3 regions of the Geodermatophilus sp. SYSU D00696 genome follow, and region 3 is predicted to be linked to each of the others. Evidence: riboswitches for the same ligand, from Rfam matches in the RefSeq annotation. Region 3 holds a riboswitch; each other region holds the start of a gene.
What was found. Region 3 has a riboswitch for cyclic di-AMP ahead of ACI79O_RS06040 (transglycosylase family protein). Riboswitches for the same ligand answer to the same signal wherever they lie in the genome.
Positions count from the first base shown of each region.

Region 1 (10,375 bases), on a different contig from region 3:
GCACGTCGACGTGGCGGACGGGACTGGTCTCGGTCATGACTCTCCCTGTCGGGGCCGGGGTGACCTGGGCGACACTACTCGACACCGTGTCGAGTACGTCGACGACGCGTCGGTCAGGTGGGTGCGGCTGCCGGCCCGTCGCCGCCGTAGACGGCGCGCAGCCACACGGTGAGCAGCACGTCGACGAGGTCGGCCTCGTCCAGCGCCGGCGCCTGCCCGGTGGCGGTCACGTGGATGACCCGCTCGTTCATCCAGTTGAGCGCCACGGCGAGGTCGCGGGCCGGCGGGCCGGGTGGGGCGGCGCCGCGGGCCCGCTCGGCGTCGATGGCCGCGGCGGTCTCGGCGACGAACTGCTCCATGACCTCCGACCACAGCGCGCGGGCCTCGGCGCTGGTGGCGAACAGCGACGCTGCCGCGGTGGTGAGGGCGTGGTGCGCGGCGAAGGTGTCGCGGACCGCCTCGAGCGCACCCCGCCAGCCGGCGCGGACGTCGTCACCGGCCCGGCGCAGCGCCGCCGAGCGGGACGCGCGCGCCTCCCCCACCACCCGGTCGAGCAGCGCGAGGACGACGGCGTCCTTGGACGGGAAGTAGAAGTAGAAGGTGGGCCGGGAGATGCCCGCCCCGCGCGCGAGGTCGTCGACGGAGATGTCGGCCAGCGGGCGCTGCCCGAGCAGCTCCTCGGCGGTGGTGAGGATGGCCCGCTCCCGGTCGTCGCCGGAGGGGCGGCGGGCCCGGCGCCCGCGGCCGCCGCCGGGGGCGACGGGGAGCGGTGCGGCCACGGCGGCGACCCTACCCACGACCGCGGGGCGCTCAGGGCAGTCGCCACACCGTCGTGCGGCGCAGGCCCGGGCCCTCGGTCTCGGGGACGTCGAGCACGGTGACCGGCTCGAGCCGCTCGTGCGGCAGGTACGGGCGGCCGGGGTCCCCGACGAGCACCTCGGCACCGCGGGCCCGCGCCCGGTCGAGGAACGGCAGCACCCGCCCGGTCATCACGCGGTCGTAGCAGACGTCCCCGGCCAGGACGACGTCGACGTCGGGCGGCTCACGGTGCAGGACGTCGCCGATCACGCTGATGCCGCGCACGCCGTTGAGGACGGCGTTGACGCCGACCGCGGTCCGCGAGAACGGGTCGACGTCGCTGGCCAGCACGTGCCGGGCGCCGGCGAGGACGGCCGCGACGGCGACCAGGCCGCTGCCCGACCCGAGGTCGAGGACGCGACGGCCGGCGACCGGGACGGCGCCGTCGAGCACGGCGCGGGCCAGGGCCTGCCCGCCGGGCCAGGCCGCGGCCCAGAACGGCGGCTCCTCACCGGCGCCGCCGGCGGTCTCCATCGCCTCCCACAGGGCGACGACGTCGTCGGCGACGTGCAGCCGGACCTCGGGGACGAGGGAGGGCCGGCGGACCCGGGTGTGCGCGCGGACGAAGCCCGCGGGCACCACCCTGGTCCGGGCCGGCCCTCCCTGCGCCACCTGTGGATCAGTACTAGTGGATCAGTACCAGCCGGTGGCCTGCGAGTGCGCCCAGGCCTCGCAGGGCGAGCCGTAGCGCTCGTTGATGTAGATCAGGCCGGCGTCGATCTGGCGGTAGCCGTCGGAGGTCTTGGCGATGCCGGTGCTGGCCCAGGTGGAGTCGAGGAACTGCGCGATCCCGTAGGCGGTGCTGGTCGGGTTCTGCGCGTTGGGGTTCCAGTTGCTCTCCTTGCCCCAGAGCTTCTCGAGGCAGGAGAACTGCTCGGCGCCGACGAGGCTGAGCGCGTAGTCCTTGAAGGACCCGCGGCTCTCGGAGCTGGAGCTGCTCGGCGCCGGAGCCGCGGCGGACTCGGCGGCCTGGGCCTCGGCGGCCTCGGCGGCCTCGGCGGCAGCAGCGGCCTCCGCGGCGGCGGCCTCGGCCTCGGCGGCAGCCTGGGCCTCGGCGGCAGCCTGGGCCTCGGCGGCGGCCTGCGCCTCGGCGGCGGCGCGCGCGGCCTCCTCCTCGGCGGCGATGCGGGCGGCCTCCTCGGCGGCGATGCGGTCGCGCTCGGCCTGGTCGGCCGCGGCCTGGGCCTGGACGGCGGCGGCGTCGATCGCGGTGCGCTCGGTGCGGGAGGCGGCGAGCTCCTCCAGCGGCGCGAGGTCACCGTCCTCGACGGCGCCGTCGGTGCCCTGCTCCGCGAGGCCGAGCGCCTCGGCCACGCCCACCGAGGCGCTGGCGGTGTCGGCCTCGGCACCGCCGGTGGCGGCGGGGCCGGTGCCGGAGAGCACCCCGACCAGGAGCGCGCCGGCGGCGGCGGTACCGAGCAGCAGGGCCGGGCGGCGGGAGCCCAGCAGGCCACCGCGGCGCGCGCGGCCGGGGGCGGGGGTCTCGTCGTCCACCTCGAGGACGGCGGTCTCGAGGGCGTCGGTGTCAGGGGTGTCGGGGGTCTCGGCGACGGGGGTGTCGGCGGCGGTGCGGCGGGTACGGCTGGACATGCGGGTGGGCGCTCCGAGGGAGAGGGCGCGCGGCGGCCCGGGGCATGGGCACGCGCACGCAGCGCGGGTCTACGGCGTGTCTGGTCGGGAGGTCTCCGGCGGCCGCGGTCGGCGCCGGGGCGCGGCAGGGCAGGGTCGAGCCGGCGTCAGGAGGACGCGGGACCGCGCTGCGCGCGCGGGCGGCTGCACCTGCGGGCCGCGGGGGCCCGGAGGCGGGGCATGCGGAGGCTCTCCGTTTCTTCCGTGAGCCGCCTACCGAGTTAGCTGACGGGTTCGGGCGGGAAGCAGCCCTACACCCCCGCGAGCAGAGCTCGACGGGTGCGATTCACCCCAGTACTGCGGTGGGTCCCCGGCTCGCGTCCACGGGTGCGGACACGACTCGGCGGCGTCCGGCCAGGCTCCCCGGACGGGGAGAGACGACCGACCGGACGCCCGCCACCGTAGACACCGTTACCGGTCCGTGACAACACGGGGCCGGAGGGACCGGCGGGACGGGTGTGACCCGCCGGCCCCCCGGGCAGCTGCCCGCGCCGGTGTCGCTGCTGGTCAGGAGGCCGCGGCGACCTGGGGCCGGTCCGTGTCGCGCAACACAGTGACCTGCGACGCATCGGCAGCGGCGACCGGCTCCCGCGCGGCGCCCGCCGCGGCTTCCCCGACGGTCTCGGCCGCCTCGCGACGCTCGGCGAGGACGGGGACGTCGTCGGGCAGCACGCCGGTGATCACCGCCAGCGCCCGGTCGATCTGCCCGGTCAGCCCGAGCAGCCACTCGCGCGCCTGGTCGCGCTCGTCGCGCAGCGGCGCGAGCTCGGCCTCGGCGACCCGCCGGCGCTCGGCCGCCTCGGCGTCGGCGCGGGCGCGGACCTCTGCCGCCTCCCGGTCCAGGCGCTCGCGCACCGCGGCCGCCGCGCGGTCCAGCCGGGCGCGCTCCTCGGCCGCCCCCCGGCCCAGCTCCGCCGCCTCGCGGCGGGCCGCCTCGAGCACCGCCGCGGCCTCGCTGCGGGTCTGCTCGCGCAGGGCGATGACCGCCTCGCGCATCTCGGCGACCCCGCTCAGCCGCGCCTCGGCCTCGGTGCGGGCCTCCTCGACCACGCGCCGCGCCTCCTCCTCGGCGGCGGCGGTCCGGGCTGCGGCCTCGGCCTCGGCCCGGCGGACCAGTTCCAGCGCCTCGTCCGGCCCCGGCAGCGACTGCCGCTCGCGGACGAGCGCGGCCAGCCGGCGCCGGGCGTTCTGCAGTTCGGCCGAGGCGGCGGCGTAGCGGCTGAGCAGGTGGTCGTTCTCCCGGCGCAGGACGAGGACCTCGGTCTCCGCCCAGTTCACGTAGTCGTCGACCTGCGCGCGGTCGTAGCCGCGGACCGCCCCGGTGAACACCGGCCCGGTCCCCAGCAGGCCGTCGAGTCCGCCCGACGGCGACCGTCCCCCGGTGCCGTCCCCCGGCGCTCCGGTCTGAGCGCCTCCCCCTGCCCGCTGCGACATCCCGGTCCCCCTCGGTCCGCCGTGCCGGTCCGGACTCCCCGGCCGGCCGTCGGGGTGATCACGATCCCACCCCGGATACCCACCGGCCGGGCGCCGACAGGGGGGCGCGGAGCCCGCCGGAGTGGGATCGCCGGGACGTGCCGGATCCGTCACCGAGCGCAGTCATTGCATCTCAGCGCGGTCACGAGACCCTGGGAATGGACGCGAGGGCGCCGCGGTTGGACGGGCCGTAGCAGTAGTTGCACTCTCAACCACATGGAGCACGAGATGCAGTTCGGCGTCTTCTCGGTCAGTGACATCACGACCGATCCCACGACGGGCCGCACGCCGAGCGAGGCGGAGCGGATCCGGGCGATCGTCACGATCGCGAAGAAGGCCGAGGAGGTCGGCCTGGACGTCTTCGCCCTCGGCGAGCACCACAACCCGCCGTTCTTCTCCTCGTCGCCGACGACGACCCTCGCCTACGTCGCGGCGCAGACCTCGCGGCTGCAGCTGTCGACGGCGACCACCCTGATCACCACGAACGACCCGGTGAAGATCGCCGAGGACTACGCGATGCTGCAGCACCTGGCCGGCGGCCGCGTCGACCTGATGATGGGCCGCGGCAACACCGGCCCGGTCTACCCCTGGTTCGGCCAGGACATCCGCGACGGGCTGCCGCTGGCGGTGGAGAACTACGCGCTGCTGCGCCGGCTGTGGGACGAGGACGTCGTCGACTGGCAGGGGCGGTTCCGCACCCCGCTGCAGGGCTTCACCTCGACGCCCCGCCCGCTGGACGGCGTCCCGCCGTTCGTGTGGCACGGCTCGATCCGCAGCCCCCAGATCGCCGAGCAGGCCGCGTACTACGGCGACGGCTTCTTCCACAACCACATCTTCTGGCCGAAGGAGCACACCCAGCGGATGGTCGAGTTCTACCGCCGCCGCTTCGAGCACCACGGCCACGGTGCCGCCGACCAGGCGATCGTCGGCCTCGGCGGTCAGGTGTTCATGCGCAAGAACTCGCAGGACGCCGTGGACGAGTTCCGGCCCTACTTCGACAACGCGCCGGTCTACGGCCACGGCCCCTCCCTGGAGGACTTCTCCCGCGAGACGCCGCTGACCGTCGGCTCCCCGCAGCAGGTCATCGAGCGGACCCTCGGCTTCCGCGACTACGTCGGCGACTACCAGCGGCAGCTGTTCCTCGTCGACCACGCCGGGCTGCCGCTGAAGACCGTCCTCGAGCAGCTCGACATCCTCGGCGAGGAGGTCGTGCCGGTGCTGCGCCGCGAGTTCGCCGCGCTCAAGCCCGCGCACGTGCCCGACGCGCCGACCCACGCGTCGCTGGTCGCCGCCCGCGGCGGCGCGCAGGACTCCACCGTGTACGCCGCGGGTGACGACGTCACCGGCCAGGTCCAGGAGGAGGTCTCCGCATGACCACCCGCACCCTCGCCGTCGTCAGCGCCGGCCTGTCGACGCCGTCGTCGACCCGGCTGCTGGCCGACCGGCTGACCGCCGCCACCGTCGACGCGCTGCGCGAGCGGGGCGAGGACGCCGTCGTCGAGGTCGTGGAGCTGCGCGAGCACGCCCGCGACCTGGCCGATGCCTTCGTCACGGGCTTCCCCAACACGGCGCTGCGCGCGGCGATCGACACGGTCACCGGCGCCGACGCGGTGATCGCGGTGACCCCGGTGTTCACCGCCTCCTACAGCGGGCTGTTCAAGTCCTTCGCCGACGTGCTGGACACGGACGCGCTGACCGGGAAGCCGGTGCTGCTGGGCGCCACCGCCGGCACCGCGCGGCACTCGCTGGTGCTCGAGCACGCGATGCGGCCGCTGTTCGCCTACCTCCGGGCGGTGACCGTGCCGACGGCGGTGTTCGCGGCGAGCGAGGATTGGGCCGGCGGCGACGGCGTCAGCGGCGAGCTGGCGGCGCGGATCACCCGTGCGGCGGGCGAGCTGGCCGACGTCGTCACCGGCCGGCCGGCCACGGCCCGCCCGGTCGACCCCTTCGCCGACGTCCCCGACTTCGAGCAGCTCCTCCGCGGCGAGGCATAGCGGAAGGACCCTCCTGCCCCCACCGCTCGCAGGCTCGCGGCGGGCCCCTGCAGGAGGGCCGTCAGCGGACGGCGTCCTCCGAGGGGGGCGCCGTCCCGCCCTGGGGCGCCTCGGCGGTCATGAGCGCGATGGTCTCCGCGCGGTCGGCCGCCGAGGGCAGGCCCCAGCCGGGCTCGTAGCCGTAGACCTCGGCCAGCGGGGTCGACGCCGACCGCCCGGTGAGCACCTCCACCGACGAGGTGTCGATCAGTCCCGGGTGCTCGACGCCGCACGCCTCGGCCACCTTGAGCAGGTCCCGCCGCAGGGTGGCGACGTAGTTGGCCAGCCGCACCGACTTCAGCGCCGGGTCCAGCCCGTGGGCGAGCCAGGCGTTCTGGGTGGCCACCCCGGTCGGGCAGGTGTCGGTGTGGCACTTCTGCGCCTGGATGCAGCCGATGGCCAGCATCGCCTCGCGGGCGATGTTCACCATGTCGCAGCCGAGGGCGAAGGCCACGACCGCGTTGTCGGGCAGGCCGAGCTTGCCCGCGCCGACGAAGGTCACCTGGTCGGTGAGGCCGCGCCGGGCGAAGGTCGAGTACACCCGCGCGAACCCGAGCTGGAAGGGCAGCGACACCGAGTCGGTGAAGATCAGCGGCGCGGCGCCGGTGCCGCCCTCGCCGCCGTCGACGGTCACGAAGTCCACCCCGCGGCCGGTGGTGGCCATGAGCTCGGTGAGCTCGTCCCAGAAGGCCATGTCGCCGACGGCGGACTTGATCCCCACCGGCAGCCCGGTCTCGGCGGCGAGCAGCTCCACCCAGTCGAGCAGGCTGTCGGTGTCGGTGAACTCCGCGTGCCGGGACGGGCTGACGCAGTCGACCCCCTCGGGCACCCCGCGGGCCGCGGCGATCTCGGCCGACACCTTGGCCCCCGGCAGCACCCCGCCGAGGCCGGGCTTGGCGCCCTGGCTGAGCTTGACCTCCAGCGCCCGCACCGGGGCCCCCGCCACCAGGTCCTGCAGCCGTTGCAGGTCGAAGCGGCCGCGCTCGTCCCGGCACCCGAAGTAGGCGGTGCCGATCTGGAACACCAGCTCGCCGCCGTGGCGGTGGTGCACCGACAGGCCGCCCTCCCCCGTGTTGTGCATGCACCCCGCGAGCGCCGCGCCGCGGTTGAGCGCCTCGACCGCCGCCCCGGACAGCGACCCGAAGCTCATCGCCGACACGTTGACCACCGACGGCGGCCGGAAGGCCTGCCGCCGTCCGCGCGGGCCGCCGAGCACCTTGGCCGAGGGCAGCGTGACGTCGGCCGCCGAGTGGGGGTGCGACGGCGGCACGGCGCGGCCGAAGGTGCGGTGGTTGATGACCGGGTAGCCGGCGGTGTACTCGAGGTCGTTGTCGGTGCCGAAGCCGAAGTAGTTGTTCTCCCCCTTGGCCGAGGCGTACACCCACCGGCGCTGGTCGCGCGTGAAGGGCCGCTCCTCGTTGTTGCCGGCGACCAGGTACTGCCGCAGCTCCGGGCCCAGGGCCTCCAGCAGGTAGCGCGCGTGCCCGATGACCGGGAAGTTGCGCAGCACGGTGTGCTCCCGCTGCAGCAGGTCCCGGGCGGCCACCGCCGCCACCGCGCCCAGTCCGGCCACCGCGGCCCGCGCCGCACCCCTCATGTCGCACCTCCGCTCGCGGTCAGGGCGCCATCCTGGCGCGGAACGGCGCCGTCCGCGCCAGGAGCGGCGCCACGGACCCCGAGTGGGGCTACAGGAACAGGCTGAGCAGGAACGCCAGCGCGAACCCGATCGACCCGAGCAGCGTCTCCATCACCGTCCACGTCTTCAGCGTCGTCTTCTCGTCCATCCGGAAGAACCGGCTGACCAGCCAGAAGCCCGAGTCGTTGACGTGGGAGAGCACGGTGGCGCCGGCCGCGATCGCGATGACGATCAGGGCCAGGTCGATCGAGGACAGCCCGTCGGAGGCCTCGACCACCGGGGCCAGGAGGCCGGCCGTGGTGGTGAGGGCGACCGTCGCCGACCCCTGCGCGACCCGCAGCAGGACGGAGACGACGAACGCGGCCACGATCACCGGTAGGCCGATGTCACCGAGGACGTCGGCCAGCGCCGTGCCGATCCCGCTGGCCCGCAGCACGCCGCCGAACATGCCGCCGGCGCCGGTGATGAGGATGATCGCGCAGACCGGACCCAGGGCGCTGTTGACGATCGACTCGACCTGGGCGCCGCTCTCCCCGCGCCGCCGGCCGAGGACAACGATCGCCACCAGCACGGTGATGAGCAGCGCGACCGGGGTGGCACCGAGCAGCTGGCCGGCCCGGACGAAGAACGAGGCCTCGTCCACCGCGCCCGCGGCGGCCAGCGTGGTCAGCCCGGTGTTGAGGAAGATCAGCACCAGCGGCAGCAGCAGGATGCCCACGACCGTGCCGAACCCGGGCGGGGCCGACCGGGTCGCGGTCTCCGTGCGCCGCCCGCCGGAGGCGCCCGCCGTCCCCGGCGCCGTGCCGGCGACCGTCGGCTCGGGAGCGGCCGGCGTGCCGGGCTCGTCCTCGGCGGGCGGGACCGCGATGTCGTACCGCCGGCCGGCCCACAGGCCGAACAGGTAGCCGCCGAGGTACCAGGTGGGCAGGCCGATGAGCAGCCCGAACACCAGGGTCAGGCCGATGTCGGCGCCGACGAGCTCGGCAGCCGCGACCGGCCCGGGGTGCGGCGGGACGAAGGCGTGCATGACCGCGAAGGCGCCGGCGACCGGCAGGCCGTAGGTGAGCAGCGAGCCCCCGAGGCGGCGGGCGACGGTGAACACGATCGGCAGGAAGACGACCAGCCCGGCGTCGAAGAAGATCGGGAAGCCGAACAACAGCGCGGCCACGCCCAGGGCCAGCGGTGCGCGCTTCTCGCCGAACCGGCCGATGAGGCTGTCGGCGAGCACCTGCGCGCCGCCGCTGTGCTCGAGCAGCCGGCCGAGCATCGCGCCCAGGCCGACCAGCAGGGCGACGTTGGCCAGCGTGCCGCCGAACCCCTCGGTCAGGGTGGTGACGACGTCCTCGAGCGGGATCCGGGTGGCCAGCGCCGTCAGCAGGCTGACGAGGATCAGCGCCAGGAAGGCGTGCAGTTTGAGCTTCATGATGAGGAACAGCAGGACGGCCACCGCGGCGGCGGCGATGAGCAGCAGCGGGCCGACGCCCAGTACCGGTTCGACCTCGGGCATGGCAGTTCCCTCCTGGGTTCAGACGGGGTGCACCGTCGGGGTGTCGTCGAGGGTGTCGAGCGTGGTCAGGACCTCGGCCAGCGCGCGGGTGGACCGCTCGACCAGCGGACGCGTCCGGCGGTAGAGGTCCGCCGCGGCCGGGTCGGGCTGCACGGGGTCGGAGACGCCGATGAGCGCGGTCGCCTCGTCGAGGTCGGGCAGCGCGCCGAGCGCGTGCAGGCCCAGCAGGGACGCGCCCAGGCCGGTGCCCTCGGGCGAGTCGGCCACCCGGACCGGCAGGTCGAGCGCGGCGGCCAGCGTCCGCACCCACAGCGACGAGGCCACCGCGCCGCCGGTGGCGCGCACCTCGGTGACCGGCAGGCCGGTGGCCGAGAACGCGTCCCGCACCAGTGCGAGCTGCTGGCACACCCCCTCGACCGCGGCCCGGACGAGGTGCGCCCGGCGGTGCTCACGGCGCAGGCCGACGTAGGCGCCGCGCAGCCCGGAGCGCCACCACGGCGCCCGCTCGCCGAGCAGGTAGGGCAGGCACAGCAGGCCCGCGCTGCCCGCCGGCACCTCCTCGGCCTCGGCCAGCAGCCGGGCGTCGAGGGCGTCGGCGTCCTCGCCCTCCGGCGCCGGCCCCTCCCCCGCGGCCAGCGCCTGCGCCGCCCAGCGCACCACCGACCCGCCGTTGTTCACCGCCCCGCCGACCACCCAGTGGTCGTCGGTGAGCGCGTAGCAGAACAGCCGGTGGGCGGGGTCGGCCGTGGGCTCGGGCACGACGACCCGCATGGCACCGCTGGTGCCCAGCGACACCGCCGCCACCGACGGGCGGACCGCGCCGATGCCGAGGTTGGCCAGCACGCCGTCGGAGGCGCCGATGACCACCGGGGTGTCCCCGGGCAGCCCGGTCGCCGCGGCCACCTCCGGGCGCAGGCCCGGCAGCACCGCCGTCGTCGGCAGCACCTCCCCCAGCTGGTCGGCGCGCACGCCGGCGACCTGCAGCGCCTCGGGGTCCCAGGAGCCGGTGCGGATGCCGTAGAGGCCGGTCGCCGAGGCGCACGCGCGGTCGAGCACCTGTGGCCCGCCGTGCAGCGCCGCGACGACGAGCTCCTTCACCCCGCCCCAGCGCGGCACCGCGGCCAGCCGGTCGGCGTCGTCGGCGCGCAGCCAGGCCAGCTTGAGCAGCGGGGACATCGCGTGCACCGGCGTGCCGGTGCGCTCGTGCAGCCCCGGCGCCCGGCCGTCGGCGCGCAGCGC
Region 1 is NZ_JBJGYY010000001.1:213,811-224,185, forward strand. It holds gene ACI79O_RS01020 (flavin-containing monooxygenase) at 1-37, opposite strand, end outside; gene ACI79O_RS01025 (TetR/AcrR family transcriptional regulator) at 114-779, opposite strand; gene ACI79O_RS01030 (class I SAM-dependent methyltransferase) at 811-1,437, opposite strand; gene ACI79O_RS01035 (aggregation-promoting factor C-terminal-like domain-containing protein) at 1,492-2,448, opposite strand; cyclic di-AMP (ydaO/yuaA leader) riboswitch at 2,683-2,843, opposite strand; gene ACI79O_RS01040 (hypothetical protein) at 2,995-3,816, opposite strand; gene ACI79O_RS01045 (LLM class flavin-dependent oxidoreductase) at 4,177-5,334, shown strand; gene ACI79O_RS01050 (FMN reductase) at 5,331-5,954, shown strand; gene ACI79O_RS01055 (FMN-binding glutamate synthase family protein) at 6,016-7,590, opposite strand; gene ACI79O_RS01060 (GntP family permease) at 7,679-9,136, opposite strand; gene ACI79O_RS01065 (gluconokinase) at 9,155-10,375, opposite strand, start outside.
Region 1: another riboswitch for cyclic di-AMP. It lies ahead of ACI79O_RS01035 (aggregation-promoting factor C-terminal-like domain-containing protein); the one in region 3 lies ahead of ACI79O_RS06040 (transglycosylase family protein).

Region 2 (10,375 bases), on a different contig from region 3:
CAGACCGAGGCCCTCGCCGGGGCTGTCGGGGCGCCGCGCGCCGGCCTCGAAGACGGTGTCCCGGGGACCGGCCGGGAGGCCGGGGCCGTCGTCGGCCACGGTGACCGTGAGCCGGTCGGTGACCTCGACCGACACCCGGCACAGTGACCGAGGCGTGTGGGACAGGACGTTGCCGAGGAGGTTGCCCAGGATCACCGCCAGGGCATCGCCGTCCACGGCCACCGGCGCGGTCCCCGAGGGGGACCAGGCCACCCGCAGGCCGCGCTCCCGGTGGCTGACGACCAGGGGCCGGACGACCCTGTCGAGGTCGACGACGGTGACCGACGGCGTCCGATCGGGCAGTCGCAGCATGCGCCCGAGCCTGGCCAGCTCCAGGGTGATCGACTCCTCCAGGTCGGCGCGGGCAGCGCTCGCCGGTCCCAGGTGGCGGACGGCGGAGGACGCGGCGCGGACGCCGGCGACCGCCGCCCGCGCGTCGTGCAGGCAGGCGCGGGCCTGCTGCAACTCCCGCTCGTGGCCGGCGAGCTGCTCCAGCAGCCCGGCGACGTAGCGCTCCTGACCGGCCAGCGCGCCGGTGAGGCGGTGGAGCCCGACCAGGACGGCGGCCAGCGCGACGGCGAGGAGCCCGGTGTCCTCGACGGCCTGCACCGCGGCGGCGGTGCCGGGCACGACGGCCGGGAGGCCCGGCGCGGCGGTGAGGAGCCCGACGACGAGCGCGCTCGCGCCCAGTGCCCCGGAGGACCTCCGGTCGTGGGCATCGAGCCGGTCGCCGCGCGGGGTGGCGCCGGCGACGAGGACCCACAGCGCGCCGGCCAGCACGAAGCCCGAGGCTCGTGCGGCGCCGCCGAAGGGGATCGACGGACCGAGCGTCCCGGCGGCCACGAGTACCGCTGCGACGAGGGGGAGCGCGACCAGCCCGGCACCGATCGCGGTGCCCCGCCGCGGCCGGGTGCCGGCGTCGGTGGCGGCGCGGAGAACGGCGCAGGCGGCAGCCACGACCACGGCCAGCCCGACGCCCTCGGACAGGTCCGGCGACCGCTGGTCGAGGAGGGCGGAGGCCGCGACCGTGGCGGGATCGTGCAGGCCCAGCAGGACCAGCCCGACGCCGGTGTACCAGGTGGCCCGCGTGCCGGTCACCCGCCAGCAGAGCAGGAACATCGCACCCGCGGCGACCAGGCCCAGGGTCGCGAGCAGCACCAGGACGGTGTGCCGCGCCTCGTGGCCGGCCGTGACCAGGACCGTGAGCGCCGCGGCGACGACCGTGCAGCGACCGACGGACAGCCACCGCCGCCCAGAACTGATCGCGCACATGCTCCGCACTCCTCGAACCCCCCCGTCGAACGAAGGGCACCACATCACACGGACGGGTGACACCACGGCGGTCCGCGACGAGGGAGGGGCGCCAGCGCCACGCGGTGACTCTGTGACAGACGTGTTCCGGTACCAGAGTGGATCAACAGAACTGACGATGCCGCGGAGGGGGTGGGCGACCGACGCTGTCGTCGTTCGCCGCACGCATGCCGGCGAGAACCGTCGCCGTGACGGGGACACCGACAGGAGACACCCGTGAAGAAGATCGCACTCGCCTCCGCCGCCATGGGCGGCGCCGCACTGCTCGCCTTCGGCGCCAGCGGCACCTTCGCCGCCTTCCAGGACAGCAGCACCCAGACCGCCGGCGCGGGCGCCGGGACGCTCACCATCGGTGTCGGGCGCCCCGCATCGGCTCCGGCCCAGGCGGGCAACCTCGCACCCGGTGAGTCGGTCGTGGTGCCGCTGTACGTGAAGAACACCGGTAACGACATCTCCGGCACACTCGGCGCGAGCATCGAGGGGATCGTCGACCAGGAGAACGGCTGCTACGGGCCCGAGATCGCTGCTGAGGACGGCTGCCAGGCCGCGGACGACGAGGGTGAGTTCAGCGCGGCCGCCGACTACGCCGTTGCGCTGTCCGGTGCCAGTGAGACTGCCTGCAACGCATCCGCGACCCCGAATGGCTGGGGCTGGATCCCCTTCCAGGAGGACGACGGTCTCCTCCCGACTGCCTCGCCGCTGAGCCTGGACCCGGGCAAGGGAGCGTGCCTCCTGCTGCGCATCACGCTGGACGAGGAGCGGGCGGGCAACGACGTGCAGAGCGATGTCATGAGCTTCACCGCGAAGCTGACGCTCGAGCAGAAGTTCTGATCAACCGTTGGTGCACGCGGGGGCGGTCCGGGTTCTCCCGGGCCGCCCTCGCGGCGTTCCCGGGGCTCAGGAACCGATGGCGTAGCGGGTGAACAGGACGCCGTCCTCCTCGAGCACCTGGACCAGCCGCGGGCGGACGACGTCGGCCAGCGCCCGGTCGAGCAGCCGGGCCGGCCCGCCGACCAGGGCGGGGGAGACGGTGAGGTCGAGTTCGTCGACCACGCCCGCGTCCAGCGCCGCCGACAGCAGCGCCGGCCCGCCCTCGCACACCAGCTGCCCGAGGCCGCGGTCGGCCAGCCGGTCGAGCGCGAGCGGCAGGTCGACGTCGTCGTCGCCGCAGACGAGCACCTCGACGCCGGCGTCGGCCAGCGCGGCGCGGCGGCCGGGGTCGGCGGCGGCGCAGGTCACCAGCAGGGTCGGGGCCTGCGCCAGCCGGTCGCCGGGCGCCATCGACGCTCGGCGCGAGACCACCGCCACCGGCAGCTCCGGCGGCCGCCCGAGGGACGCGCGCAGCCGGCCCACCGCGGAGTCGGCGGGCACCGGGCGGTAGCCCTCGGCCGCGGCGGTGCCGTGCCCGACCAGGACGGCGTCGGCCAGGGCCCGCAGCACGCGGAACACCCGCTGGTCCCCGGGCGAGCCCAGCCCCGCGCTGCGCCCGTCGACGGCGATCGCGCCGTCGAGCGAGACGACGAAGTCGACCCGCACCGACCGCCCCGGCGACAGCCGGTAGGCCGCGGCGAGCGCGGCGTCGTCCGCGACGGGCCCGGCGTCCGGGAACAGCCGCCGCACGGTCAGCGGGTGGTGAGCACGGCCGAGCTCTCGGCCGGCAGCGTCACCGTGTCGCCGTCCAGCGCCGGGTCGTCCCCGGTGGCGAACAGCACGCCGGTGGCCGGCCGGTCGAGGTCGACCTCCCGCGGCTCGCCCGACAGGTTGGCCACCACCCGCAGCGCGCCGCGGTGCACAACCAGCAGGCGGTCCTCGTCGTCCCAGCCGACCTCCACCGCGCCCAGGTCCGGGTCGACCAGATCCGGCTGCGCCCGGCGCAGCGCCAGCAGCGCCCGGGTGGTCGCCAGCAGCCGCGCGTGCGGCTCGCGCTCGGGCTCCGACCAGTCCAGCTTCGAGCGGGTGAACGTCTCCGGGTCCTGCGGGTCGGGCACCTCGTCGGCGTCCCAGCCGTGCTCGGCGAACTCGCCCTTGCGCCCCTCGGCCGTCGCCCGCCCGATCTCCGGGTCGGTGTGGCTGGTGAAGAACTGCCACGGCGTCGAGGCGCCCCACTCCTCGCCCATGAACAGCATCGGGGTGAACGGGCCGGTGAGGACCAGCGTCGCGCCGACGGCGAGCAGGCCGGGGGACAGCGACGCCGAGATCCGGTCACCGATGGCGCGGTTGCCGACCTGGTCGTGGTCCTGCAGGTAGCCGAGGAACGCCCAGCCCGGCAGCCGCGCGGTGTCGACCGGCCGGCCGTGGGACCGGCGGCGGAAGCTCGACCAGGTGCCGTCGTGGAAGTACGCGCCGGTCAGCGTCTTGGCCAGTCCCGCCAGCCCGGCCGCGGCGAAGTCGCCGTAGTAGCCCTGCCCCTCGCCGGTGAGCACCGCGTGCAGCGCGTGGTGGAAGTCGTCGCTCCACTGCGCGTGGATGCCCGTGCCGTTGGCGGCGCGCGGGGTCACCAGCCGGGGGTCGTTGAGGTCGCTCTCGGCGATCAGTGTCAGCGGCCGGCCCAGCGCCGCCGAGAGCCGGTCGACCTCCTGTGCCATCTCCTCGAGCACGTGGGTGGCCCGCTCGTCGACCAGCGCGTGGACGGCGTCGAGCCGCAGCCCGTCGACGTGCATGTCCCGCAGCCACATCAGCGCGTTGTCGAGGATGTAGCGGCGCACCTCGTCGGAGTCGGGCCCGGACAGGTTGATCGACGAGCCCCACGGGTTGGGCCCGCCCTCGCTGAACACCGGCATGAACAGCGGCAGGTAGTTCCCCGACGGGCCGAGGTGGTTGTAGACGACGTCCTGGATCACGCCCAGGCCGCGCTGGTGGCAGGCGTCGACGAACCGCTGGTAGGCCGCCGGCCCGCCGTAGCTCTCCTGCACCGTGTACCAGAGGACGCCGTCGTAGCCCCAGTTGTGCGTGCCGTCGAAGCCGTTGACCGGCAGCAGCTCGACGAAGTCGACGCCGAGGTCGACGAGGTGGTCCAGGCGCTCGACCGCCGCGTCCAGGGTGCCCTCGGGCGTAAAGGTGCCCACGTGCATCTCATAGACGACGCCGCCGGCCAGCGGGCGCCCGGTCCAGGCGCCGTCGCCCCAGGAGTGGGCCGCGGGGTCGAAGCGGCGGGACGGGCCGTGGACGCCGTCGGGCTGGCGGCGCGAGCGCGGGTCCGGCCGCACGGTGTCGTCGTCGCCGAGCAGGAAGCCGTAGTCGGCCTCGGGCGCGGCCGGCACCTCGGCGCGCCACCAGCCGCCGTCGTCGCGGCGCATGTCGTGCACGGCGCCGTCGACCTGCAGGCGCACCCGCTCCGGCACGGGCGCCCAGACGGCGAACTCGGCGGCAGCGGACATGCGAGGACCTCCCGGCGGTGGTGCGGCTGACCGGACCCTCTTGCCCGCTGGGGGAGCGGTCAACCGCCGCGGGCGGCGGCCCGCGGGGGAGCGGGTCCCCCGGCGGCCGCGCGGCTCACGGCCGGCCGAGACCCCCGGGCTCCCGGCAGCCGGGGGAGGACCCCCCGGCTGCCGGAGGACTCACGGGAGCTGCAGCTCCTGACCGACGTAGATCCGGTTCGGGTCGCTGCACTCGTCGCGGTTGGCGGCCCACACCGCCCGCCAGCCACCGTCGACGCCCTGCGCCCCCGCGATCTTGCCGAGGGTGTCGCCGCTCTTCACGACGTAGGAGCCGCCCTCACCGTCGCCGCGGTCCCAGCGGGAGCCGCGGTCCCAGCTGCGGTCGGCGTCCTCGGCCGGTGCCGGCGCCGGCTCCTCGGCGGCCGGAGCGGGAGCGGGGGCAGGAGCGGCGGCCGGCTCCGGAGCCGGCGCGGGGGCCGGCGCGGGGGCCGGGGCAGCCGCGGCCTCGGGCGAGCCGGCCTCCGGCGCCGACGGGTCGAGGTTCTTGCCGCAGGTCGGCCAGGCGCCCGGGCCCTGGACGTCGAGCGTGGCCTCGGCGACGGCGATCTGCTGCGCCTTGGTCGCCAGGTCGGCGCGCGGGGCGTAGTCGAGGCCGCCGAAGGCCTCCCAGGTGCTCTGGCTGAACTGCAGGCCGCCGTAGTAGCCGTTGCCGGTGTTGATGCTCCAATTGCCGCTGGACTCGCACTGGGCGACGGCGTCCCAGTCGTTGGGGGCGGCGGCCGAGGCCGGGCCGGCCGCGACGCCGATCGCGGCCGCGGCCACGCCGGTCGTCACGAGGGCACGGCGGAGGAAGGACGTGGACGTGCGCATGCGGGATCTCCGATCCGCCGCCTGCGAGGTGAGCTGTCGGGTTCGGAGCGATCGGTGCCCCGGCCGCACGTGTGCGGCTTCACCCCCAGGCGCTGCGTCCGGTCCCCCCGTGACCGCGGCGCACACGCCGAGATGGGTCCCCCACCCCCGTCCTGGCTGTGCAGGAGGAACGGAGCCCGGCGGACGGGGTTCGGCGGACCGGCTCCGGCACGCCGCCGTCGGTCGGCCGCGTGCGGGAGCCAAGGTAACGGTCGCATCACGGGGCGGCACACCGGCCCCACCCGTCACGGCGTGCCGCCCGGCGTCCCGGGTCCGGCCCGGGCGCGGCACCGCAGGTCACGGCGGCGCCGGGCGGCGCCGCCGTGACCTCCGTCTCATCCTCGGACGAGCAGCGCCACGGGCAGCCGGGCGAGCAGGCCCGCCACGGGCGCCCCGCCGGCGTCGGCCACGACCCGGGTGTCGGTCAGCACGTCGCGCCAGGCGCCCGTGGGCAGCGCCAGCGCGGTGTCGCCCCAGCCGGTGGCGGCCAGCGCCACGGGCAGCCGGGTCGCCACCGTGACCGCTCCGCCCCGGTCGAAGGCGACGACGGAGCAGGCGGCGCTGCCGGTGGCCTCGACCGGCGTGTAGCCGGAGAACAGCTCCGGGGAGTCCCGGCGCAGCCGCAGCGTCCGGGAGGTGACCAGCAGTTTGGCCGCGCCGGTGTCGTCGACCCCGGGCACCTCACCGCCGTCGAGGCGGGCCAGCAGCCGCCGGCGCTCGTCGTAGTCGACCGGGCGGCGGTTGTCGGGGTCGACCAGCGAGCGGTCCTCCAGTTCGGTGCCCTGGTAGACGTCGGGGACGCCGGGCATGGTCAGCTGCACGAGCTTCTGCGCCAGCGCGTTGGACCGCCCGGCCGGGCCGATGCGGGCGACGAACGCCTCGATCTCGGCGTTGGTCGCCGGGGCGTCGTACGCGGCGTCGACCATCCCGTGCAGCTGCGCCTCGAAGGCCTCGTCGACGTCGGTCCACGTCGTCGAGGTGCCCGCCTCCCGGGCGGCCTTCTCGGCGTAGGCGTGCGCCCGCTCGCGCGACAGCGGCCAGGCGCCGACCAGGTTCTGCCACACCAGGTGCGCCAGCGGCCGGTCGGGCAGCGGGTGGCGCGCGAGCCAGCCGCGTACCAGGTCCGCCCACTCGGTGGGCACCTCGGCGAGCACGGCCAGCCGAGCCCGGGTGTCCTCGCTGCGCTTGGTGTCGTGCGTGGTCAGCGTGGTCATCGACTCGGGCTTGCGCGCCAGCCGCCGGGCCTGCGCCTCGTGGAACTCCGCGACCGTGCTGCCGAACCGGGCCGGGTCGCCGCCCACCTCGTTGAGCACCACGAACCGGGCCCAGCGGTAGTAGGCGCTGTCCTCGACGCCCTTGGCCATCACCGGGCCGCTGGTCTGCTCGAACCGGGTGGCCGCCTCGGTGCCGGCCCGCGCCAGCACCGGGTGCAGCGCGTCGACCGCGGCGACCAGGTCGGGACGGCGGTCGCGGACGGCGGCCACCGTGGCGTCGAGGTGCTCGCGGCCGTCGGGCAGGTAGGTGCGGTAGACGTCGAAGCTGGCCAGCAGCTCGGCCAGCGCCTCCTCCTCCGTCTCGACGTCGATCCCGGGCAGCTCGCCGATCACCCGCACCAGGCGGGCGACCTCCGAGCCGAGGCTGCCGTCGGTGACCTCGCGCTTGCAGTCGTGCACCAGCCGCGCGTAGTCGACCTCGCGGCCCGACAGCTCCGTGTCCAGCGCGGTGAGCGCCGCCTCGCCGGCCGGGTCGACCAGCACGTCGTCGACCTCGGCGAGGGCGTCGTAGCCGGTGGTGCCGGCGGTGCGCCAGCTCTCCGGGAGGTCCTCGCCGGGCTCGAGGATCTTCTCGACCACCGTCCAGCGCCCGCCCGAGGCCTCGGCCAGCCGGTCGAGGTAGCCCCTCGGGTCGGCCAGGCCGTCGGGGTGGTCGATCCGCAGCCCGTCGACCGCGCCGTCGGCCACCAGTTCCAGCACCAGCTCGTGGGTGGCGCGGAAGACCTCGGGGTCCTCCACGCGCAGCCCGGCGAGGGTGTTGATGGCGAAGAAGCGCCGGTAGTTGAGGTCGGAGTCCGCCCGCCGCCAGTCGACCAGCTCGTAGTGCTGCCGGTCGTGCACCTCCTGCGGGGTCCCCTCCCCGGTGCCCGGGGCGAGGGGGAAGCGGTTGTCGTAGTAGCGCAGCTCCCCGTCGACGACCTCCAGCTCCGCCACGTCGTCGGCCGAGCCGAGCACCGGGATGCGCACCCGGCCGCCGAAGTCCCAGTCGATGTCGAACGCCGCCGCGTGCGCGCTGTCCCGCCCGTGCCGCAGCACGTCCCACCACCACGGCGCCTCGGCCGCGTCGGCCACGCCCATGTGGTTGGGCACCAGGTCGAGCACCAGCCCCAGGCCGTGCTCGTGCAGTGCGGCGACGAACCGGTCCAGGCCCGCCCGCCCGCCGCGCGACTCGTCGACGTGCGCGTGGTCGACCGTGTCGTACCCGTGCGTGCTGCCCGCCGCCGCGCGCAGCAGGGGCGAGGAGTAGGCGTGGCTGACACCGAGGTCGGCCAGGTAGCCGGCCACCGCGGCGGCGTCGTCGAGGGTGAAGTCGGCGGTCACCTGCAGCCGGTAGGTCGCCGTGGGGACGGCGCGCCGGCGCTCCTGGCCCGTCGGGCCGCTCACGAGCGGCGCTTGGCCGACAGCACGACCATCGACCGGTCCTGCAGGGTCAGCGACTCGCCCGGCTTGAGCTCGACGCGCTCGACCTCGCCCAGCTCGGCGGTGTCGAGGACGACGGTCCACACCTGCGCGTACTCCTCGGGCGGCAGGGCGAACTCGATCGGCTCGTGGTGGGCGTTGAAGGCCAGGAAGAAGTGGTCGTCGACGACGTCCTCGCCGCGCTCGTCGGTCGACCGGATCCCGTGCCCGTTGAGGTACATGCCGATCGACTTGGCGTAGCCGGCGTCCCAGTCGTCCTCGGTCATGAGGTCACCGGAGGGGGTCAGCCAGGCGATGTCCTGCACCGGCTCGCCCTCCGCCCGGCGGACCGGGCGGCCGTGGAAGAAGCGCCGCCGCCGGAACGTCGGGTGCTCGGTGCGCAGCCGGGTGACCAGCTTGGTGAACTCCAGCAGCCCCTCGTCGACCTCGTCCCAGTGGATCCAGGTCAGCGGGGAGTCCTGGCAGTAGCCGTTGTTGTTGCCCTTCTGCGTGCGGCCCAGCTCGTCGCCGTGCAGCAGCATGGGCACGCCCTGGCTGAGCATCAGCGTGGCGAGGAAGTTGCGCCGCTGGCGGGCGCGCAGGGTGAGCACCTTCGGGTCGGTCGTGGGCCCCTCGACGCCGCAGTTCCAACTGCGGTTGTGGCTCTCGCCGTCGTTGTTGCCCTCGCCGTTGGCCTCGTTGTGCTTCTCGTTGTAGGAGACCAGGTCGGTGAGCGTGAAGCCGTCGTGGGCGGTGACGAAGTTGATGCTGGCCACCGGGCGCCGCCCGGAGTGCTGGTAGAGGTCCGAGGAGCCGGTGATCCGGCTGGCGAACTCCCCGACCGTGGCGCTCTCCCCGCGCCAGAAGTCGCGCACCGTGTCGCGGTACTTGCCGTTCCACTCCGTCCACAGCGCCGGGAAGTTGCCCACCTGGTAGCCGCCCTCGCCGACGTCCCACGGCTCGGCGATCAGCTTCACCTGGCTGACCACCGGGTCCTGGTGCACCAGGTCGAAGAACGCCGAGAGCCGGTCGACGTCGTGCAGCTCGCGGGCCAGCGCCGAGGCGAGGTCGAAGCGGAAGCCGTCGACGTGCATCTCGGTGACCCAGTACCGCAGCGAGTCCATGATCAACTGCAGCGCCTGCGGCGTCCGGGCGTTGAGCGTGTTCCCGGTGCCGGTGTAGTCCATGTAGTACTGCGGGTCGTCCTCGACCAGCCGGTAGTACGCGCGGTTGTCGATGCCCTTGAACGACAGCGTCGGCCCGAGGTGGTTGCCCTCGGCGGTGTGGTTGTAGACCACGTCGAGGATGACCTCGATGCCCGCCTCGTGCAGGGTGCGGACCATCCCCTTGAACTCCTGCACCTGCATGCCGTTGTCGGTGTTGCTCGCGTACTCGTCGTGCGGCGCGAAGAACCCGATGGTGTTGTAGCCCCAGTAGTTGCGCAGGCCCTTCTGCTGGAGGGTGTCGTCCTGCACGAACTGGTGGACCGGCATGAGCTCGATCGCGGTGACGCCGAGGCCCTGCAGGTAGGAGACGACGGCGGGGTGCGCGATGCCGGCGTAGGTGCCGCGCAGCTCCTCGGGCACGTCGGGGTGGGTCATGGTCAGGCCCTTGACGTGGGCCTCGTAGATGACCGTCTTGTGGTACGGCGTCCTCGGCGGGCGGTCGACGCCCCAGTCGAAGTACGGGTTGACGACGACGGACTTCGGCATGTGCGCCGCGGAGTCCTCGTCGTTGCGCTCACCGGTGTCGAAGTCGTAGCCGAAGACCGACGGGTCCCAGTCGATCTGGCCGTCGATGGCCTTCGCGTAGGGGTCGAGCAGCAGCTTGTTCGGGTTGCAGCGCAGCCCCTGCGCGGGGTCGTAGGGGCCGTGCACGCGGTAGCCGTAGCGCTGCCCGGGCTGGATGCCGGGCAGGAACGCGTGCCACACGTAGCCGTCCATCTCCGGCAACCGGATGCGGGTCTCGGTGCCGTCGTCGTCGAACAGGCACAGTTCGACCTTCTCGGCCACCTCGCTGAAGATCGCGAAGTTGGTGCCGGTGCCGTCGAACGTGGCTCCGAGGGGG
Region 2 is NZ_JBJGYY010000034.1:19,286-29,660, reverse strand. It holds gene ACI79O_RS18860 (sensor histidine kinase) at 1-1,311, opposite strand, end outside; gene ACI79O_RS18855 (TasA family protein) at 1,567-2,181, shown strand; gene ACI79O_RS18850 (dihydrofolate reductase family protein) at 2,248-2,970, opposite strand; gene treZ (malto-oligosyltrehalose trehalohydrolase) at 2,973-4,727, opposite strand; gene ACI79O_RS18840 (transglycosylase family protein) at 4,908-5,597, opposite strand; cyclic di-AMP (ydaO/yuaA leader) riboswitch at 5,601-5,728, opposite strand; gene treY (malto-oligosyltrehalose synthase) at 5,972-8,293, opposite strand; gene glgX (glycogen debranching protein GlgX) at 8,290-10,375, opposite strand, start outside.
Region 2: another riboswitch for cyclic di-AMP. It lies ahead of ACI79O_RS18840 (transglycosylase family protein); the one in region 3 lies ahead of ACI79O_RS06040 (transglycosylase family protein).

Region 3 (10,375 bases):
CCCTTGCGGAACCCGCCGCTCGGGGCGGCGACGCCCCGGCTGGCGTCGGCCCCGCTGCGGTCGCCCGGGCCGGTCACCGTGCGCCGCCGCGCTGCTCGGGCAGCAGGACGGCGTTGCCGCCGCGCCGCTCGATGAGGAACTGCCCGGCCCGGCCGGCCGCCGCGGCCTCCTCGTAGGCGCGCCGCGCCTCCTTGTCCACGCGCACGGTGGAGGGCATCTCGACCAGCAGGTCGCGGACGCGGCCCTCGGCGCGGTCGCGCTCGAGCTGCCGGGCGCGCCGCTCGCCGAGCGGCTCGTTCTGGATCTTGTGGTGGAGCTTGAGGATGGCGTCCATCAGCATCTCCGGGCGCGGCGGGCAGCCGGGCAGGTACATGTCGACGGGGACGACGTGGTCGACGCCCTGCACCACCGCGTAGTTGTTGAACATCCCGCCGGAGCTGGCGCACACGCCCATGGCGAGCACCCAGCGCGGCTCGGGCATCTGGTCGTAGATCTGCCGCAGGACCGGTGCCATCTTCTGGCTCACCCGGCCGGCGACGATCATCAGGTCGGCCTGGCGCGGGGAGGCGCGGAAGACCTCCATGCCGAAGCGCGCGAGGTCGTACCGGCCGGCGCCGGTGGCCATCATCTCGATGGCGCAGCAGGCCAGGCCGAAGGTGGCCGGCCACAACGAGGACTTCCGCGTCCAGTTGACCAGCTTCTCGACCGAGGTCAGCAGGAAGCCGCTGGGCAGCTTCTCCTCGAGACCCATCTCAGCTCCTCGCCGTCGGGGTCGTGACCGTCCGTCCCACTCTCAGTCCCAGTCCAGGCCGCCGCGGCGCCACACGTAGACGTAGGCGATGAAGACGGTGGCGATGAACACGGCCATCTCGACCAGGCCGAAGACGCCGAGCGCGTCGTTGGCGACGGCCCAGGGGTAGAGGAAGACGATCTCGATGTCGAAGACGATGAAGATCATCGCCGTCAGGTAGTACTTCACCGGGAACCGGCCGCCGTGCAGCGGCTGGTCGACCGGCTCGATGCCGCACTCGTAGGCCTCGAGCTTGGCCCGGTTGTAGCGGCGCGGGCCGACGAACGGCGCGACCGCCACCGAGAACAGCGCGAAGGCCGCGGCCAGCGCGAACAGGCCCACGATCGGGACGTAGGTCGAGAGCACCGGCGCCTCCCCTCACGTGCTCGTGCGCTTGTGAAAAACTTCACAAGGTCGTCGCCACGAGCCTATGCCGCGCGACTCGCGATCGGAAGCGCGGGGGGTGAGTGAGTTCACTTCCGGGGGTCACGGTCCGGTCACGGTCCGCGCCGCCGCACGGCTCACACGGACGGCGTCAGGCGGGTGAGCACCGCGACCACCCGGTCGAAGCGGTCGCCGTCGCGGCCGTCGGAGAGGTTGCCCATGAGCCGCAGCGCCGCGTTCACCATCGCCGGCCGCCGGAGCCCGTGCGCGGTGGCGAACCGGACCAGGCCCGGCCGGTCGAGCAGCGCGAGGAACGCCGTGCCGAGGCGGTGGTGGCGGCCGTACTCCTCCTGCAGCCGCCGCGGGTAGCGGCGCAGCACCGCCTCGCGGGCCGGACCCTCGGGTGCGGCGAGCGCCTCGACGGCGGTCTCGCCCGCCATCCGGCCGGTCTCCAGCGCGTAGCTGATCCCCTCGCCGTTGAACGGGTTGACCACCCCGGCGGTGTCGCCGGCCAGCAGCAGCCCGCGGGTGTAGGCGGGGCCGCGGGCCAGCGCCATGGGCAGGCCGGCGCCGCGCAGCGGGGTGACCGCGTGCTCCTCGCCCAGCTGCCACTCCGCGGGGAGCGTGGCCACCCAGCGGCGGAGCACGGAGCGGGCGTCGGCGTCCCCGCCGCGACGGGTGTCGAGCAGGCCGAAACCGACGTTGGCCGTGCCGTCGCCCATGCCGAACGACCAGCCGTAGCCGGGCATCGAGTCGGCGGTGGGGCCCTCGGCGGAGAGGTCGAAGGAGATGTCGAGGTAGGGGTCCTCGCCGCGCGGCGTCTCGGCGTAGCGGCGGACGGCGACGCCCAGCGGGCGGTCCTCGCGGCGGACCAGGCCGATGGCCTTGGCCAGCCGGCCCGAGAGCCCCTCGGCGGAGACCACCAGCGGCGCCCGCCAGGTGACCGGCTCCCGCTCCGGACCGGCCTGGGCGCGCACGCCCACGACCCGCCCGGCGTCGTCGAGCAGCGGGTCGGTGACCGTGACCTCCTGCTCGAGCCGGGCACCGGCGGCCACGGCGTGCGCGGCCAGCACCGGGTCGAGGTCCCGGCGCGCCCGGATGAGGCCGAAGTCGGGCCAGGAGGACAGCCGCGGCCAGTCGACCTCGACCACCTCTCCGCCGCCGAAGACCCGCAGGCCGCGGTGCCGGACCCAGCCGCCCGCCGGCGAGGTGTCGACGCCCATGTCGTCGAGCGCCTTGACCGCGCGGGGGGTGAGCCCGTCGCCGCAGACCTTCTCGCGCGGGAAGCGGGCCTTCTCCAGCAGCACCGCGTCGAGTCCGGCGGTGGCCAGCGCCCAGGCCGCCGCCGACCCCGCCGGGCCCGCGCCCACCACGACGACGTCGGCGCTGCCCCCGGCGGTCGGACTCGTCACGAGGTGTCCCCCTCGGTGCTCGGCTGCGGTCGGCGGCGACCTCCAGGCAGTGGAAGCTATCCGCACGTCCGGAGCCGGGGGACGTGCGGATGGCTTCCTATGCCTGACCCAGGGCCGCCCGGACCTCGTCGTCCGTGGTCTGGCCGAAGTCGTCGTACCAGCGCCCCACCGCGCCGAAGGGCTGCGGCGTGACCAGGCAGACGACCTCGTCGGCCTCCAACTCGGCGCACAGCGCCGGCGGGCCGACCGGCACGGCGACGACGACGGCGGCCGCGCCGGCCCCGCGGACGGCGGCCAGCGCCGCCCGCATCGTGGCGCCGGTGGCCAGGCCGTCGTCGACGAGGACCACGGTGCGCCCGGTCAGGACCGGCGGCGGGCGGTCGCCGCGGTAGGCCGACCGGCGGCGGTGCAGCTCGGCGAGCTCGGCGCGGTGGACCTCGGCGGCGGCCTCGCCGTCGACGTCGACCCGGGCCAGGACGGCCTCGACGCCGACGCTCTCCACCGCGTCGCCCACGGCGGCGATCGCGCCCATGGCCAGCTCGGGGCGCCGGGGCACGCCGAGCTTGCGGACGGCGACCACGTCGAGCTCCGCGCCGAGCGCCGCGGCGACCTCGGCGGCGACCAGCACGCCCCCGCGGGGCAGGCCCAGGACCAGCGCGTCCGGGCCGAGCGGCACGGCCGCGTCGCGGGCGGGGTCGGCCAGGCGCGCGCCGAGCCGCCGGCCGGCGTCGCGCCGGTCGGCGAACGGCGGCCCGTGCACCGCGCGGTCCGGTCAGACCGGCTGCGGGCCGGTCGGCGGCGGGGCGGTCGGGTCGGTGGGGCTCGGCTGCGGCAGCGGGGCCGGCGACGGCGGGGAGATCGGGTCGACCGGCGACGGCGAGGGGCCGGGCGGCTCGGGCATCGGCGTCGGTGTCGTCATGACCGGACGGTAGTCCGCGGTGCCGCCGTCCGGTCCTGGTCCGCTACGGGCGGCGGGCGCGGTGCAGGGCGACGATGCCGCCGGTGAGGTCGCGCCACTCGACGTCGGCCCACCCGGCGGCCCGGATGCGCGCGGCCAGCGCCGGCTGGTCGGGCCAGGCCCGGATCGACTCGGCCAGGTACACGTAGGCGTCGGGGTTGCTGCTCACCGCGCGCGCGATCCGCGGCAGCGCCCGCATCAGGTACTCGGTGTAGAGGGTGCGGAACGGGCGCCAGGTCGGGCTGGAGAACTCACAGACGACGAGCCGGCCGCCCGGGCGGACCACCCGGGCGAACTCGCGCAGGGCGGCGTCGGGATCGGCGACGTTGCGCAGCCCGAAGGAGATCACCAGCCCGTCGACGCTCGCGTCGGCCAGCGGCAGCGCCATCGCGTCGCCGGCGATCTTCGGGACCGGCCGGGCGGCGCCGGCGCGCAGCATGCCCTGGGAGAAGTCGCAGGCGATGGCGTGCACCCCGCCGGCGGCCAGCTCGACGGTGGACACCGCGGTGCCGGCGGCGACGTCGAGGACGACGTCGCCCGGCCGGGCGCCCAGCGCCTCGCGGGTGGCGCGCCGCCAGGCGGCGTCGCGGCCCCCGGAGAGCACGGTGTTGGTGAGGTCGTAGCGGCGCGCGACGCCGTCGAACATGGCCGCGACCTCGTGCGGCTGCTTGTCCAGCCCGGCCCGCCGTCCGGCGGTGTGCGCGCTGTCTCGCCGGTCCGCCACGGCGCCGACGCTACCGGGCTGCCTACGCTGGGGAGCGTGACAGCCGCGGCGGTGACCTCCCCGGACGCCGCCGCGCCCGCGGTCACCACGGTGGCGCTGCCCGACTCCCCCGACCTGCTGGGCCTGCTGCCCCGCGACGGCGCGCTGTCCTGGGTCCGCCGCGGCGAGGGGCTGGTGGGCTGGGGCGAGGCCGACCGGCTCGAGGTCTCCGGTCCCGGCGCGCTGGCCGAGGCGGCGGCCTGGTGGGCCGCGCGCAGCGCCGCGCTCGCGGTCGACGACGCGGTGGGCGTCCCCGGCTCGGGGCCGGTGGTCTTCGCCAGCGTCGCCTTCGACCCCGCGGCCGGGACGTCGGTGTTCGTGGTCCCGGAGGTCGTCGTCGGCCGGCGCGACGGGGTCACCTGGCTGACCACCACCGGCGACGCCGACCCCCGTGAGGTGCCAGCCGGCGACCCCGCTCCGCCGTCCGCCGCGCCCACCCGGCTGCGCTACGCCGACGGGGCCCTCGACCCCGCGTCCTGGTGCGGCGCGGTGGCCGCCGCCGTGCGCCGGATCGACGACGGCGACCTCGCCAAGGTGGTGCTCGCCCGCGACCTGCTGGTCACCGCCGACGTGCCGCTGGACGCCCGCCGGCTGCTCGACCGGCTCGCCGCGCGCTTCCCCGACTGCTGGACCTTCGCCGTCGACGGGCTGCTCGGCGCCACCCCCGAGCTGCTGCTGCGCCGCACCGGGCGGCAGCTGTCGGCGCGGGTGCTGGCCGGCACCGCCCCGCGGGGCGCGGGCGCCGACGACGAGCGGCTGGCCGCCGGGCTGATGAGCAGCGCCAAGGACCGCGCCGAGCACGCCCTCGCCGTCGACTCGCTGGTGCGGGCGCTCGACCCGTTCTGCACCGCCCTCTCGGTGCCGGAGGCCCCGTCGCTGCTGACGCTGGCGAACGTGCGGCACCTGGCCACCGACGTCACCGGCACGCAGCGGCGCTCGGGCGCGCGCGGCCGCGCCGGGCTGCTGGAGCTGGTCGAGGCGGTGCACCCGACCGCCGCGGTGGGCGGCACGCCGCCCGACGTGGCCACCGCGCTGATCGCCGAGCTCGAGGGCATGGACCGCGGCCGCTACGCCGGACCGGTCGGCTGGCTCGACGCCCGCGGCGACGGTGAGTTCGGCCTGGCCCTGCGCTGTGCCCGGCTCGGCGAGGACGACCCGTGCACCGCGCGGCTGTTCGCCGGGTGCGGCATCGTCGCGGGCTCCGACCCCGCGGCCGAGCTCGCCGAGACCCAGTCGAAGTTCGCCGCGTTCCAGGCCGCCCTGGAGAGCTGAGCCGGAAACGGGTCGGCGGCCGGCGTCCGGGCTGGTTGGGTGGCCCGGTGACCGCCGTCCCGACCATCGCCGGCGACCGCTCCCTCCCGTCGCCCTTCGACCACCCGCACGCCTCGGCGCGGGCGCGGGAGATCGCCGAGCAGGGGACGATCCTCCGCGCGCAGGTGGGGTCCGGCGTGCACGGCACGTCGGTGACGGGGCAGGACGACCGCGACGAGATGGGCATCTGCCTCGAGCCGCCCGAGTACGTCACCGGCACCGCGCGCGTGCCCGCCGGGCTCTCGACGCCGGTGACCGTGCCGTTCGAGCAGTACCACCGGCACACCGCGTGGGACCGCCCCGGCGGGCTCGCCAACCGGTCGGGCGCCGGCGACCTCGACGTCGTGGTGTACGCGGCGCGGAAGTGGGCGCGGCTGGCGCTGGGCGGCAACCCCACCGTCCTGCTGCTGCTGTTCGTGCCCGACGAGGAGGTCGTCGTCCGCGACGCCGCGGGCGCGGACCTGGTGGCGCACGCCGACCGGTTCGTCTCCCGCGTGGCCGCCGACCGCTTCCTCGGCTACCTGAGGGGCCAGCGGGCGGCGATGACCGGCGCAGCCGGCGCGCACACGAACCGCCCTGGACTCGTCGCCGCGCACGGGTTCGACGTCAAGTACGCGATGCACGCGCTGCGGCTGGGCATCCAGGGGGTGGAGTTGCTGACGACCGGCCGGATCACCCTGCCGGTGCCCGAGCCCCACCGCACGTACCTGCGGAGCATCCGCCGGGGCGAGGTACCGCTGGCCGAGGTGGTCGCCGCGGTCGACGACGCCGAGGCCCGGCTGCTGGCGCTGCGCGACAGCCCGGCGGTGCCGGCCGCGCCCGACCGCGCCTGGGTGGACGCGTGGCTGCACCGCTCGTACCTCGCCCACTGGACGGCTCGCGGCCGCTGACCGGTCCGACGACGAGGGCCCCGGCCGCTGGGCAGCGGCCGGGGCCCTCGTCGGGGGGTGAGGATCAGCCCACGTAGTTCACGTGCACGTGGTCGTGGTGGTTCGCGGTCACGCTGCCGCGGTCGGCCATCGCCTTCCACGCGCCGTCGGGCGAGGTCAGGATCCGCTGCTCCCAGATGACGTACTCGACGCCGAGCTCGTCCCAGTGGTCGACGTGGTACTGGGCGATGGCGTCACCGAGGGCGTTGTCGGTCATGACCATGTAGTCCAGCGCCAGGCCCGACGGGTGCCCGTTCGGGTCGACCGCGCTCCCGCGCGTACCGCCGAGGGTGATGTCGGCGGCGCCCGGCACGTTGCTCACGACGGCGTTCGCGGCGGCCTGCACGACCGCCTTGACCGGGCCGGCGCTGTTGGTGATCGACGCGATCGCGGAGGCGACCTGCGGGGCGACCTCGGCCAGCGGGGCCACCGCGGGCGCGGGGGCGGACTCGCCGGCGGAGGCGGTCGCGGCGGGGGCCTCCGGGGCCGGAGCGGCCTGGGCCGGGGCCGCGCCGCTGACGGCGAGCACCTGACCGGGGTAGATCCGGTTCGGGTTGCTGCCGATGACGTCGACGTTGCGCTCGTAGAGCTCGCGCCAGCCCTGCTGGTGGGCGGCGGCGATCTTCTTCACGGTGTCGCCCCAGCGGACGGTGTAGTCCTCGGTGGCGGCGTCGTCGGCGTGGTCGTGGGAGTGACCGGCCTCCGCGGCCGGGGCGGGTGCCTCGGCGGCGGGAGCGGGGGCGGCGGGCGCCTCGGCGGCGGCCGCGGTGGTGCCCTCGGTCAGGTACTTGCCGCAGCTCGGCCAGGCGCCGATGCCCTGGCCCTCGAGGACGCGCTCGGCGATCTCGATCTGCTGGGCCGGGGTGGCCAGGTCGGCGCGGGCGGCGAGCTCGGTGCCGCCGAAGCCGGCCCAGGTGGACTGGCTGAACTGCAGGCCACCGTAGTAGCCGTTGCCGGTGTTGATGCTCCAGTTGCCGCTGGACTCGCACTGGGCGACGTCGGTCCAGTCGTGGCTGGTGGAGGCGGAGGCCGGGGAGCTGAGGACGCCGAGACCGACGACGGTGGCGCCGGCGGCGACAGGGGCCCGGGCGATGACCTTCTTGGTGCGGACGTAGCGGGGTGCGCGGTGCTTGGGCATGGTGATGATCTCCCGATCACCGCCGGCGAGGTGAGCTGTCGGGTTCGGGCGATCGGTGCCCGGCCGCGGTCCGCGGCTTCACCCCGAGGCGCGTTCGGGTCCGGCCCCCGTGGGCCGTCGCGCGCCGGAAGTGGGTCCCCCACCCCTGCCCTGGGTGTTGGTGTGGACGACCGGTGGGCAGGGTTTGGCGGACCGGCGCCGCGCTCCGTTCTGCTGAGCGCAGCCAAAAAGCTACCTACGGTCATGGCAACTGTCGCTGTGTCGCCGGTCACACTGCGATTAGGAGGGGACACGTGGGGTAGCGCGTGACGCCGCCGTGACCAACCGACCGCCTGCGGCGCCGGCGGGCCGGGAGTGGGGAACGCGCTGGTCACCGGCGACTCGCCCCCCGGTCCGCGTGGTCCGGCGCGGCCCCGGCGACCGGCCCCCCGGGACCCTGCGGGCACGTCGCTCGTGATGGACGCCACGGGACGGACCGGTCCTCCACCGCCCGTCCCGCCCGGTCAGCCGAGGGCGTGGGCGGCGGCGTCCCGGAGCGCGACGGCGAGGTCGGCCTCGGCGCGCTGGTCGGTGCGGACGACGACGACCCGCGGCCCGCCCGCCGCCAGCGCGGCCGGCAGCTCGCCGGCCGAGGAGACCGCCGTCGCCGTCCAGCCCAGCGCCTGCGCGACCGCTGCCAGGTCGCGCCCGTGCGGCGTCCCGAACACCCGCCGGTAGTCGCGCGCGTACGCCGCCCGGCCGGGCTCGAGCTGGGCGAAGATCCCGCCGCCGTCGTTGTCCGGGACGACGAGCGTGAGGTCCGGACGCGGCTCGCCCTCGCCGGTGAGCAGGCCCTGCAGGTCGTGCAGGAACGTCAGGTCGCCCAGGAGCGCCACCGTCGGGCCGCCGTGCGCCAGCGCCGCCCCGACCGCGGTCGAGACGGTCCCGTCGATGCCGGCCACCCCGCGGTTGGCCAGCACGGCGACGTCGCCGCGCGGCACGGCGAGGCGGTCGACGTCGCGCACCGGCGTCGAGGAGCCGAGCACCAGCAGCGCCCCGGCCGGCAGCGCGGCGACGACGTCGCGGGCCAGGCGGGCGGCGGTGAGGCCCGGCGCCGCGTCGAGCAGCGCGTCGACGGCGGTCCCGACGCGGGCGGCGGCGTCGGACCACGCCCCGGCCCACGCCCCGGCCCGGTTCCCGGCCCGGCCGGGGTCCGACGGCGGCCCGGCGGGCGGGGCGGCCCGCGAGACCAGCGCGCTCGACCGGCCCGCGTCGGGCCAGCGCGGGGTCGCCGCGACCGTCTCGACCCGCACCCGCGGGTCGGCGAGCAGCGCCGACACCGGCCGCGACAGCGTGGGCCGGCCGACCACCACGACCCGCTCGGGCCGGTGCGTGTCCAGCCAGGCGGGGACGCCGAGCAGCAGCGCCCCGCCGCGGACGGCGTCGCCGGTCCACGCGCCGCCGCTGGGCTCGGCGACCACCGGCCAGCCCGAAGCAGCGGCCCCGGCGGCCCAGGCCCGGCCGGCCGCGGGTGGTCCGTCGCCGGCCACCACGAGGGTGCGCGGCCCGTCCCCGACCGGACCGGCCGGGACGGGCGCGGGCGCCCCGGCCGTCCACGGGGCACCGCCGGCGCGACCGGCCCACGGGCCATCGAGCGGGCCGGGCTCCCCGTCGGGCAGCAGCGGGTCCCGGAAGGACAGGTTCAGCTGCACGGGGCCGGGGTCGCCGGACAAGGCGCCGGTGGCCGACAGCAGCGCCCGCGACACCACCGAGCGCCAGTAGCGGTTCTGCGCGGCCTCCCGCCCGGCCTCGGGCACCCCGACGTCGGCCGCCCAGCGCACCGCGCCGCCGTAGAGGCCGGGCTGCTCGATCGTCTGGTTGGCACCGGTGGACCGCAGCTCCGGCGGCCGGTCGGCGGTGAGCGCGAGCAGCGGGACGCCGCTGACGTCGGCCTCGAGCACCGCGGCGTGCAGATGCGCGGTCGCCGTCCCGGAGGTGGTGAGCACCGGCACCGGGCGGCCGGAGGCGCGCGCCAGGCCGAGGGCGAGGAAGGAGGCGGTCCGCTCGTCGATGCGCACGTGCAGCCGCACGGCACCGGCCCGCTCGGCGGCGGCGAGCGCGAGCGCGACCGGGGCCGAGCGCGAGCCGGGGGCGAGGACGGCGTCGCGGACCCCGCCGCGGACCAGCTCGTCGACCAGCACGCGGGCCAGCGCGGTGGAGGGGTTCACGCGGCGAGCACCGCGGTGAGCCGCGCCGACCACCGGGCGGTCACGTCGTCCGGCGCGGCCACGGCGGCCCGCCGGTCGGGCACCACCGCCCGCACCGGCAGCGCGCCGTCGACGGGCACCAGCGGATCGCCGCTCACGTCGCCGTCGAGCAGCGCTGCGGTGGCCAGGCCGCAGGCGAAGGGCAGCTCGGGCAGCGCGGCGGCCAGCGCGACGCCCGCCGCGAGGCCCACCGAGGACTCCAGGGCCGAGGACACGACGCACGGCAGCCCGTGCGCCTCGGCGACCCGCAGCGCCGCGCGCACACCGCCCAGCGGCTGCACCTTGAGGACGACGACGTCGCAGGCCCCGCGCAGGTCGACCGCGAGCGGGTCGCCGGCGCGCCGGACGGCCTCGTCGGCGGCGATCCGGACGTCGATCCGCCGGCGCAGCGCGCACAGCTCGTCGAGCGTCGCGCACGGCTGCTCGACGTACTCGAGGCCGACC
Region 3 is NZ_JBJGYY010000006.1:91,276-101,650, reverse strand. It holds gene ACI79O_RS06085 (NADH-quinone oxidoreductase subunit C) at 1-77, opposite strand, end outside; gene ACI79O_RS06080 (NuoB/complex I 20 kDa subunit family protein) at 74-751, opposite strand; gene ACI79O_RS06075 (NADH-quinone oxidoreductase subunit A) at 794-1,156, opposite strand; gene ACI79O_RS06070 (geranylgeranyl reductase family protein) at 1,312-2,586, opposite strand; gene ACI79O_RS06065 (phosphoribosyltransferase) at 2,684-3,346, opposite strand; gene ACI79O_RS06060 (hypothetical protein) at 3,359-3,505, opposite strand; gene ACI79O_RS06055 (demethylmenaquinone methyltransferase) at 3,549-4,268, opposite strand; gene ACI79O_RS06050 (isochorismate synthase) at 4,305-5,579, shown strand; gene ACI79O_RS06045 (nucleotidyltransferase domain-containing protein) at 5,627-6,508, shown strand; gene ACI79O_RS06040 (transglycosylase family protein) at 6,573-7,685, opposite strand; cyclic di-AMP (ydaO/yuaA leader) riboswitch at 7,690-7,858, opposite strand; gene menD (2-succinyl-5-enolpyruvyl-6-hydroxy-3-cyclohexene-1-carboxylic-acid synthase) at 8,189-9,892, opposite strand; gene ACI79O_RS06030 (o-succinylbenzoate synthase) at 9,889-10,375, opposite strand, start outside.